DNA from 2 places in the Exiguobacterium sp. UBA6282 genome. Region 1 is predicted to be linked to the other one. Evidence: riboswitches for the same ligand, from Rfam matches in the RefSeq annotation. Region 1 holds a riboswitch; the other holds the start of a gene.
What was found. Region 1 has a riboswitch for S-adenosylmethionine ahead of B2751_RS03420 (methionine ABC transporter ATP-binding protein). Riboswitches for the same ligand answer to the same signal wherever they lie in the genome.

Region 1 (3,417 bases):
CTGGAAGGCATTGGCGTCGATCTCACCCTCAGCCAGTGCCATGTTCGGCTGGACATAATCGGAGAACTTGACGAGCTCGATTTTGATGCCCTCCTTTTCCGCTTTTTTCGCGACGTAATCCCACACTTGAGTGTCTGAACCACTGACCCCGAGCTTGATCGTCTTTTCTTCTTCTCCTGATGCTGAGCACCCGGCAAATAAAATCGTCGTTAATGTTGCTCCAATCGCTACTGCTTTTTTCATGGCTGAATCGCTCCCTTGATTAATGTCTTCTGATTTTTCGTGCGACGATGTTGCCTGTCGTCTGTAAGCCTTGGACTAAGATAACGAGAATCCCGACCGTGATGATCATGACTTTCGTGTCGAACCGTTGATAACCGTACGTAATTGCTAAGTCACCCAGTCCACCACCACCGATGGCACCTGCCATCGCTGATGCCCCGATCAAGCCGACTGTTGCAATCGTTAAATTAAGGATTAGTGAACCGAGTGCTTCCGGCAGAAGGAAGCGGAAAATCGTTTGGAATGGCGTCGCCCCCATCGCTTCTGCTGCCTCAAGGACACCTTTGTCGACTTCAAGTAAGGAACTCTCGATCAGCCGTGCCATATACGGGGCGGCATAAAAGACGAGTGGAACGATGGCGGCTTCTGTTCCGATCGACGTCTGGACGATCAACCGTGTCAACGGGATGATCGCAACAAGTAAGATGATGAACGGAATTGAACGGAAGATATTGACGATACTGTTGAAGAATGTGAACAGCGGGACGTTCTCGAGCAATGCCCCTTTTCGGGTGACGACGAGCAGGATGCCGAGTGGTAAACCGATCAAAGTCGAAAATAATAACGACACTGACACCATCGTCATCGTCTGCAAAAATGCTGTCCAGATATCACTGTAGTTAACTAGCATCAGCAAGCACCTCCTCGACGGTCACCTGTGCCTGATCGATGTACTGTAAGGCCCGTTTTACTTCGATTGTTTCACCGATCAGTTCAACAAGTAATGTACCGAACGGTGTTTCCTGTAACTCCGTGATGCTACCGTGCAGGATGTTGACATCGACGTCGAAGCGTTTTGCGACTTGCGATAAGAGTGGTTGCCCGGTGTGATGTCCGAGAAAATGAATCTTATAGATCGGATGCGCATTCCGTGACTCAATCAACTGACGAATTGATGCCGGAATTTCATCATGCATGACGGAGCGGACGAAGTTTTTCGCTGTCTCGGTCTGCGGATTCGAAAAGACATCAAAGACTGTTCCTGACTCGATCAGCTTCCCGGCTTCGATGACGGCGACCCGGTCACAAATCTCCCGGATGACGCCCATCTCATGGGTGATCAAGAGAATGGTGATCCCGTATTCCGCATTGATGCGTTTTAATAACTGGAGAATATGATGTGTCGTCTGAGGATCGAGTGCTGACGTCGCTTCGTCACATAAGAGCACGGATGGTTGCGTCGCTAGTGCCCGGGCGATGCCGACACGTTGCTTTTGTCCGCCGGATAATTGATCCGGGTAATGATCCGCCTTGTCCGCAAGATCGACGAATTCGAGTAATTCCGTCACCCGGCGACGAATCTCGTCTTTCTTGACACCTGCGAGAACGAGTGGTTTCGCAACGTTCGTAAAGACCGTGTTTGCATTCAATAGATTGAAGTGTTGAAAGATCATCCCGATCCGCTGTTTCGCTTGGCGTAATTTTTTTGGTGATAGTTGTGTTAAATCTTCCCCGTCGACCGTCACTGTTCCTGACGTCGGTCGTTCTAACAGGTTGACGCAGCGGAGCAATGAACTTTTCCCGGCACCGCTAAAGCCGATGACACCGAAGATTTCGCCTTTCTCGATCGTCAGGTCGACACCGTCGAGTGCTGCGATCGTCTGATCCTTCGTGACGTACGTTTTTTTGACTTGATGAAATGCAATCATTCCGTTTTCCCCCTTCATTCAACAAAAAAGGTCCCTTCTTGAGAAACAAGAAGAGACCTGGATCCGCACAGTGGCAGAATCCACTCCACTCATCTCTCAGACATCTGTCTGATGGAATTGGCACAGTGCTCATAATGAGTCTGTTGCCGAGGTTTCGTAGGGCCAGTCCCTCCACCTCTCTGGATAAGTATTGCGGTATGAAATTCGTATGTGTGTTGTTGCGTTGTTGCTTATGTCGTAAAACTAATTTTTACATTACGGGTCGAACCTTTAAAAGTCAACCAACTTTGCAAAAATAATCCATTTGGCGCATATCGATTGAGTCATAAGTTATGAGTTAGCTGAAAGAATAAATCACGATTCGTCCAGAACGATTTGACAAGGCATTTTCGGTCGTGCTACCATCGTTTCAATGATTAATCCGACAATTCCAATATGATATTTATCAAGAGTGAACGAGAGACCTGGCTCTATGACTTCACGGCAACCTGCAATCTGTAAGGTGCTCCGACCAGCAAAGCGCGGCTTTGGATGATACGGTGAAAAACTCGTGGGCGTCCAAGCAGTGACGTTGACGAGTTTTTTTCACGAATGGAGGAAAAATAGTAATGATGAACTATCCTGTATTGACTGGTGCTGAAGCATTTTATCTTCAAGGTGGACCGATCGGCATTTTAATCTGTCATGGTTTTAATGCGACCCCGCAAAGTGTTCGGGACGTCGGTGAGGCATTTGCTGCTAAAGGATTCACTGTCTATGCTCCACGTTTGCGTGGTCACGGGACGAACGTCCGTGAGTTCGAACAATCGACTGCTCGATGTTGGAAGCAGAGCCTGCAAGACGGCTATGCACGTTTACAAGAAACATGCGATCAAGTCTTCGTCATCGGTCAATCGATGGGCGCGACGCTCGCACTATCGCTCGCCGCTGACGGGATTCCATTTTCAGGCATCATTACGATCAATGCCGCTCTCTCCGTTCCGTCTTATGAAGCATTGTCGTTTGAAGATGGTCCACAGTACTTACCAGAAGGGGCACCGGATATCAAACGGTCTGCTTTCGAAATCATCTATGACCTCGTTCCGAGTCGTTGTGCATTCGAACTCGTCCGCTTGATGGATGAGACGAAAGGACGCCTTGGATCGATCCTTCTACCGACATTGATTCTTTACTCGGCAACCGATCACGTCGTTCCGCCGTCGAGCTCGGATTACCTGCATCAGCATATCGGGACGAATGATAAACGAATCTACTGTCTCCTCAACTCGTACCACGTCGCGACCCTCGATCATGATCAGGATTTGATCGTGCGTGAGACGATTCGTTTCATCGAACGCTCGAGCCGTGTCTCACAGGAAACGGGATAATAAAAAAACAGCTATTCGTCTTCACTTAGAAGCGAACAGCTGTTACATCAAAGGACGACCATCATCGGTTCGTCTTTTTTGTTTATCCTTTTTGGTGTTGCATCGTTTGGAGCGGCTTC
Region 2 (3,417 bases), on a different contig from region 1:
CGTCTTGAACTTGAGTTTCTTCGGGTTCTCCGCGATGTCACCGAGTTGCGCGTCTGTCGTTTTACCGTCTTTGAGTTTGATTAATCCTTCGTTTTGAAGGAACGTCAAGACACGACCGCGTTCCGCGACGTTTGAGCTCGTTAAGATCGTTGCACCGTTTGGTAACTTATCAAGTGACTTGTATTTCTTCGAGTAGATACCGAGTGGCTCAACGTGGACGCCACCTGCGTTCGCAAACTTATACGATTTGTTTTCTTTCTCTTGTTGCTCGAGATACGGTACGTGCTGGAAGTAGTTCGCGTCGAGTTCTTTTTCAGCGAGCGCTTTGTTCGGAAGCACGTAATCTTGGAACTTCTTGATTTCAAGCTTGTAGCCTTTTGCTTCATATTCCTTTTTGACGTGTTCGAGGATCTGAGCGTGCGGTACGTTCGAAGCACCGATGACGAGTGTCTTGTCGTCGCTTCCTGATGATTTTTCGCCACAAGCAGCAAGACTGATTGCTAAGACGGATACAGCGGCAGTACCTACGAATTTTTTCCAAACTTTCATGAATGATTCCTCCAATATGAATAAAATTTGAATTAACGTTTATCGATTGCTCGGATCAGTAAGTCCCCAATGATTTGGATGACGAAGACGATCGCTAAGATTAAGAGTGTCGCAATGACGATGACATCGTTTTGAGAACGCTGGAATCCTTCGATGAAGGCCATGTCCCCGAGTCCACCTCCGCCGACTACTCCGGCCATTGCCGTGTAACCGACAAGTGCAACGAGTGTAACCGTGATACCAGAAACGATAGCAGGCAATGCTTCTGGGATTAAGACTTTGTAGATGATTTGGAACTTCGTCGCGCCCATCGATTCAGCTGCCTCGATGACACCTTTATCGACTTCGCGAAGTGCGAGTTCAACCATCCGACCGTAGAACGGTGCGGCTCCTAAAATCAGTGCCGGTAATGCTGCTGTTGGTCCGAGGAACGAACCGACGACTGCTTTCGTAAATGGAATCAATAAGATCAGTAAGATGATGAACGGAATCGAACGGAAGACGTTAACGATCAAGCTCAAGATCGAATAAAACGCCCGATTTTTGAACAACAATTCTTCATTTGTCGCAAACAATAATAAACCAATGATCAAACCGAGAATGAATGTCGAAAGACCAGCGACTGCCGTCATATAGATCGTACTGCCTGTCGCTTCCCACACCATGTCCCAGTCTAGGTTGTCAAAGAATGAAATCATCGGTGATCCACCTCCACTTCAACATCACTGGCTTGAAGCTTCGTGATGACCGCTTGTGTTGCTTCTGTTTCCCCGATTAACTGAATGAACAGTGTACCGAGCGCCCCTTCCTGTGATTGACCGACGTTTCCCCCGATGATATTGAACAGGACGGGTGAATCCTTCATGACTTCCGCGAGGATCGGACTTTCCGCCGTCGATCCGACGAACGTCAACTGAACGATTTTTCCGGTTGGGTAGCGTTCGCGGAGTTTCGCGAACGTCAACTCGTTTTCCGATGGCGACGTCAATTGTTTGACGAATTCCTTCGTCATCGCTTGCTTCGGATGACGGAAGACTTCTGCGACCGGTCCTTGTTCGACGATTTTACCGGCCTCCATGACGGCGACCCGGTGACAGATTTTTTGAATGACGTGCATCTCGTGTGTGATCAAGACGATCGTCAGTTTTAATTTTTCATTGATGTCGACGAGTAACTCAAGAATCGAGTCCGTCGTCTTCGGATCGAGTGCACTTGTTGCCTCGTCACATAAGAGAACGTCCGGGTTCGATGCGAGTGCCCGAGCGATACCGACACGTTGCTTTTGACCACCCGATAATTGCGACGGATAGGCTTTTTCACGTCCATCCAAACCAACGAGTTGAATCAGTTCCGCAACTCGTTCCTTACGGCGAGCCTTCGGGAAGCCACCGAGTTCGAGTGGGAACATGATGTTTTCTTCAACAGTCCGTGACCAGAGTAAGTTGAAGTGCTGGAAGACCATCGAGACATTCTTGCGGACGCCTCGTAATTCTTTTGGTTTCAGTGATGTCATTTCGACACCATCGATTTGAATCGAACCACTCGTTGGTGCTTCGAGCATATTCAACAATCGGATCAAGGTCGATTTCCCTGCTCCGGAATAACCGATTATTCCAAAAATTTCACCGCGCTCGATTGTCAGATCGACATTCGCGACGGCTTCGACCGCTCCGCGCTTTGAGCGATAAATCTTTCCTACGTCTTGTAAACGAATCACAACTGTCCCTCCTAAAATAAAAAAAGTGCGCGCGTTTTAGAGCAAACGCGCGCACTTTTCAGTACACAAAACCATTTGCTCTCATCTCCCAGACTTTTGTCTGCTGGAATTAGCACCACTTCGGATTAGATCCGCGGTTGCCGGGTTTCATCGGGCCAGTCCCTCCACCACTCTCGATAAGAGTTTCGGTATTAAGTTTGTAGAATATATTCTGAATATTAGCAGGGGTTATTTTTGTTGTCAAACAGTTTTTTCAGAAACTTTTTCGAGGAACGTGAAAGCACGTGTTAAGTCTTCTTTCAAATCTTCCGCATCCTCAAGTCCAACTGAAATCCGAACGAGACCGTCCGTGATGCCGAGTTCTGCCCGACGTTCTGCTGGGATCGACGCGTGCGTCATCCGTGCCGGAACGGAAATCAGGCTCTCGACGGCACCAAGACTCTCAGCAAGTGTGAAGAAATGTGTCGCCTCGACGAGTTTTTCTGCGTTCGCTGCTGAACCGACATCAAAGCTGATCATCCCACCAAATCCAGTCGCTTGTTTCGCTTGGATGTCGTGACCAGGATGCGATGCAAGTCCTGGGTAGAAGATGTTCGAGACGATGTCTTGCGCTTGCAAGAACGCAACGAGATCATGGGCTGTCTCTTCGATCGCATCCATCCGGATACCGAGTGTACGAAGACCACGGACGAGCAAGAAGCTGTCTTGCGGTCCAAGCACGCCGCCTGTCGAGTTTTGGATGAAGTGCATCTCTTCGCCGAGCGCATCATCTTTGACGACGACAAGTCCAGCGACGACGTCCGAGTGTCCGCCGATGTATTTCGTCGCACTGTGCAAGACGATGTCTGCACCGAGCGCGAGTGGTTGTTGATGATATGGTGTCGCGAACGTGTTGTCGACGACGAGTTTAAGATCGTGACGTTTGGCGATCGTTGCGATCGCTGCGATGTCCGTTACTTTCAACAACGGGTTCGTCGGTGTTTCGACGTAGACGATCTTCGTGTTGTCTTGGATCGCTGCTTCCGTTGCTGCAAGGTCCGTCGTATCGACGAATGTCACTTGAATGTTGAACTTCGGTAAGACGCGTTGCATCAAGCGGAACGTACCACCGTAGACATCATCTGTCATGACGATGTGGTCGCCAGACTCAA

Region 2: another riboswitch for S-adenosylmethionine. It lies ahead of B2751_RS07775 (methionine ABC transporter ATP-binding protein); the one in region 1 lies ahead of B2751_RS03420 (methionine ABC transporter ATP-binding protein).

Annotation. Positions count from the first base shown of each region.
Region 1 covers NZ_DJUM01000013.1:63,681-67,097, reverse strand. Annotated here, with positions in the region: gene B2751_RS03430 (MetQ/NlpA family ABC transporter substrate-binding protein) at 1-243, opposite strand, end outside; gene B2751_RS03425 (methionine ABC transporter permease) at 263-913, opposite strand; gene B2751_RS03420 (methionine ABC transporter ATP-binding protein) at 903-1,931, opposite strand; SAM riboswitch class I at 2,018-2,121, opposite strand; SAM riboswitch class I at 2,371-2,472, shown strand; gene B2751_RS03415 (alpha/beta hydrolase) at 2,540-3,298, shown strand; gene B2751_RS03410 (thymidine kinase) at 3,381-3,417, opposite strand, start outside.
Region 2 covers NZ_DJUM01000024.1:11,032-14,448, reverse strand. Annotated here, with positions in the region: gene B2751_RS07785 (MetQ/NlpA family ABC transporter substrate-binding protein) at 1-549, opposite strand, end outside; gene B2751_RS07780 (methionine ABC transporter permease) at 582-1,247, opposite strand; gene B2751_RS07775 (methionine ABC transporter ATP-binding protein) at 1,244-2,266, opposite strand; SAM riboswitch class I at 2,345-2,449, opposite strand; gene B2751_RS07770 (bifunctional cystathionine gamma-lyase/homocysteine desulfhydrase) at 2,507-3,417, opposite strand, start outside.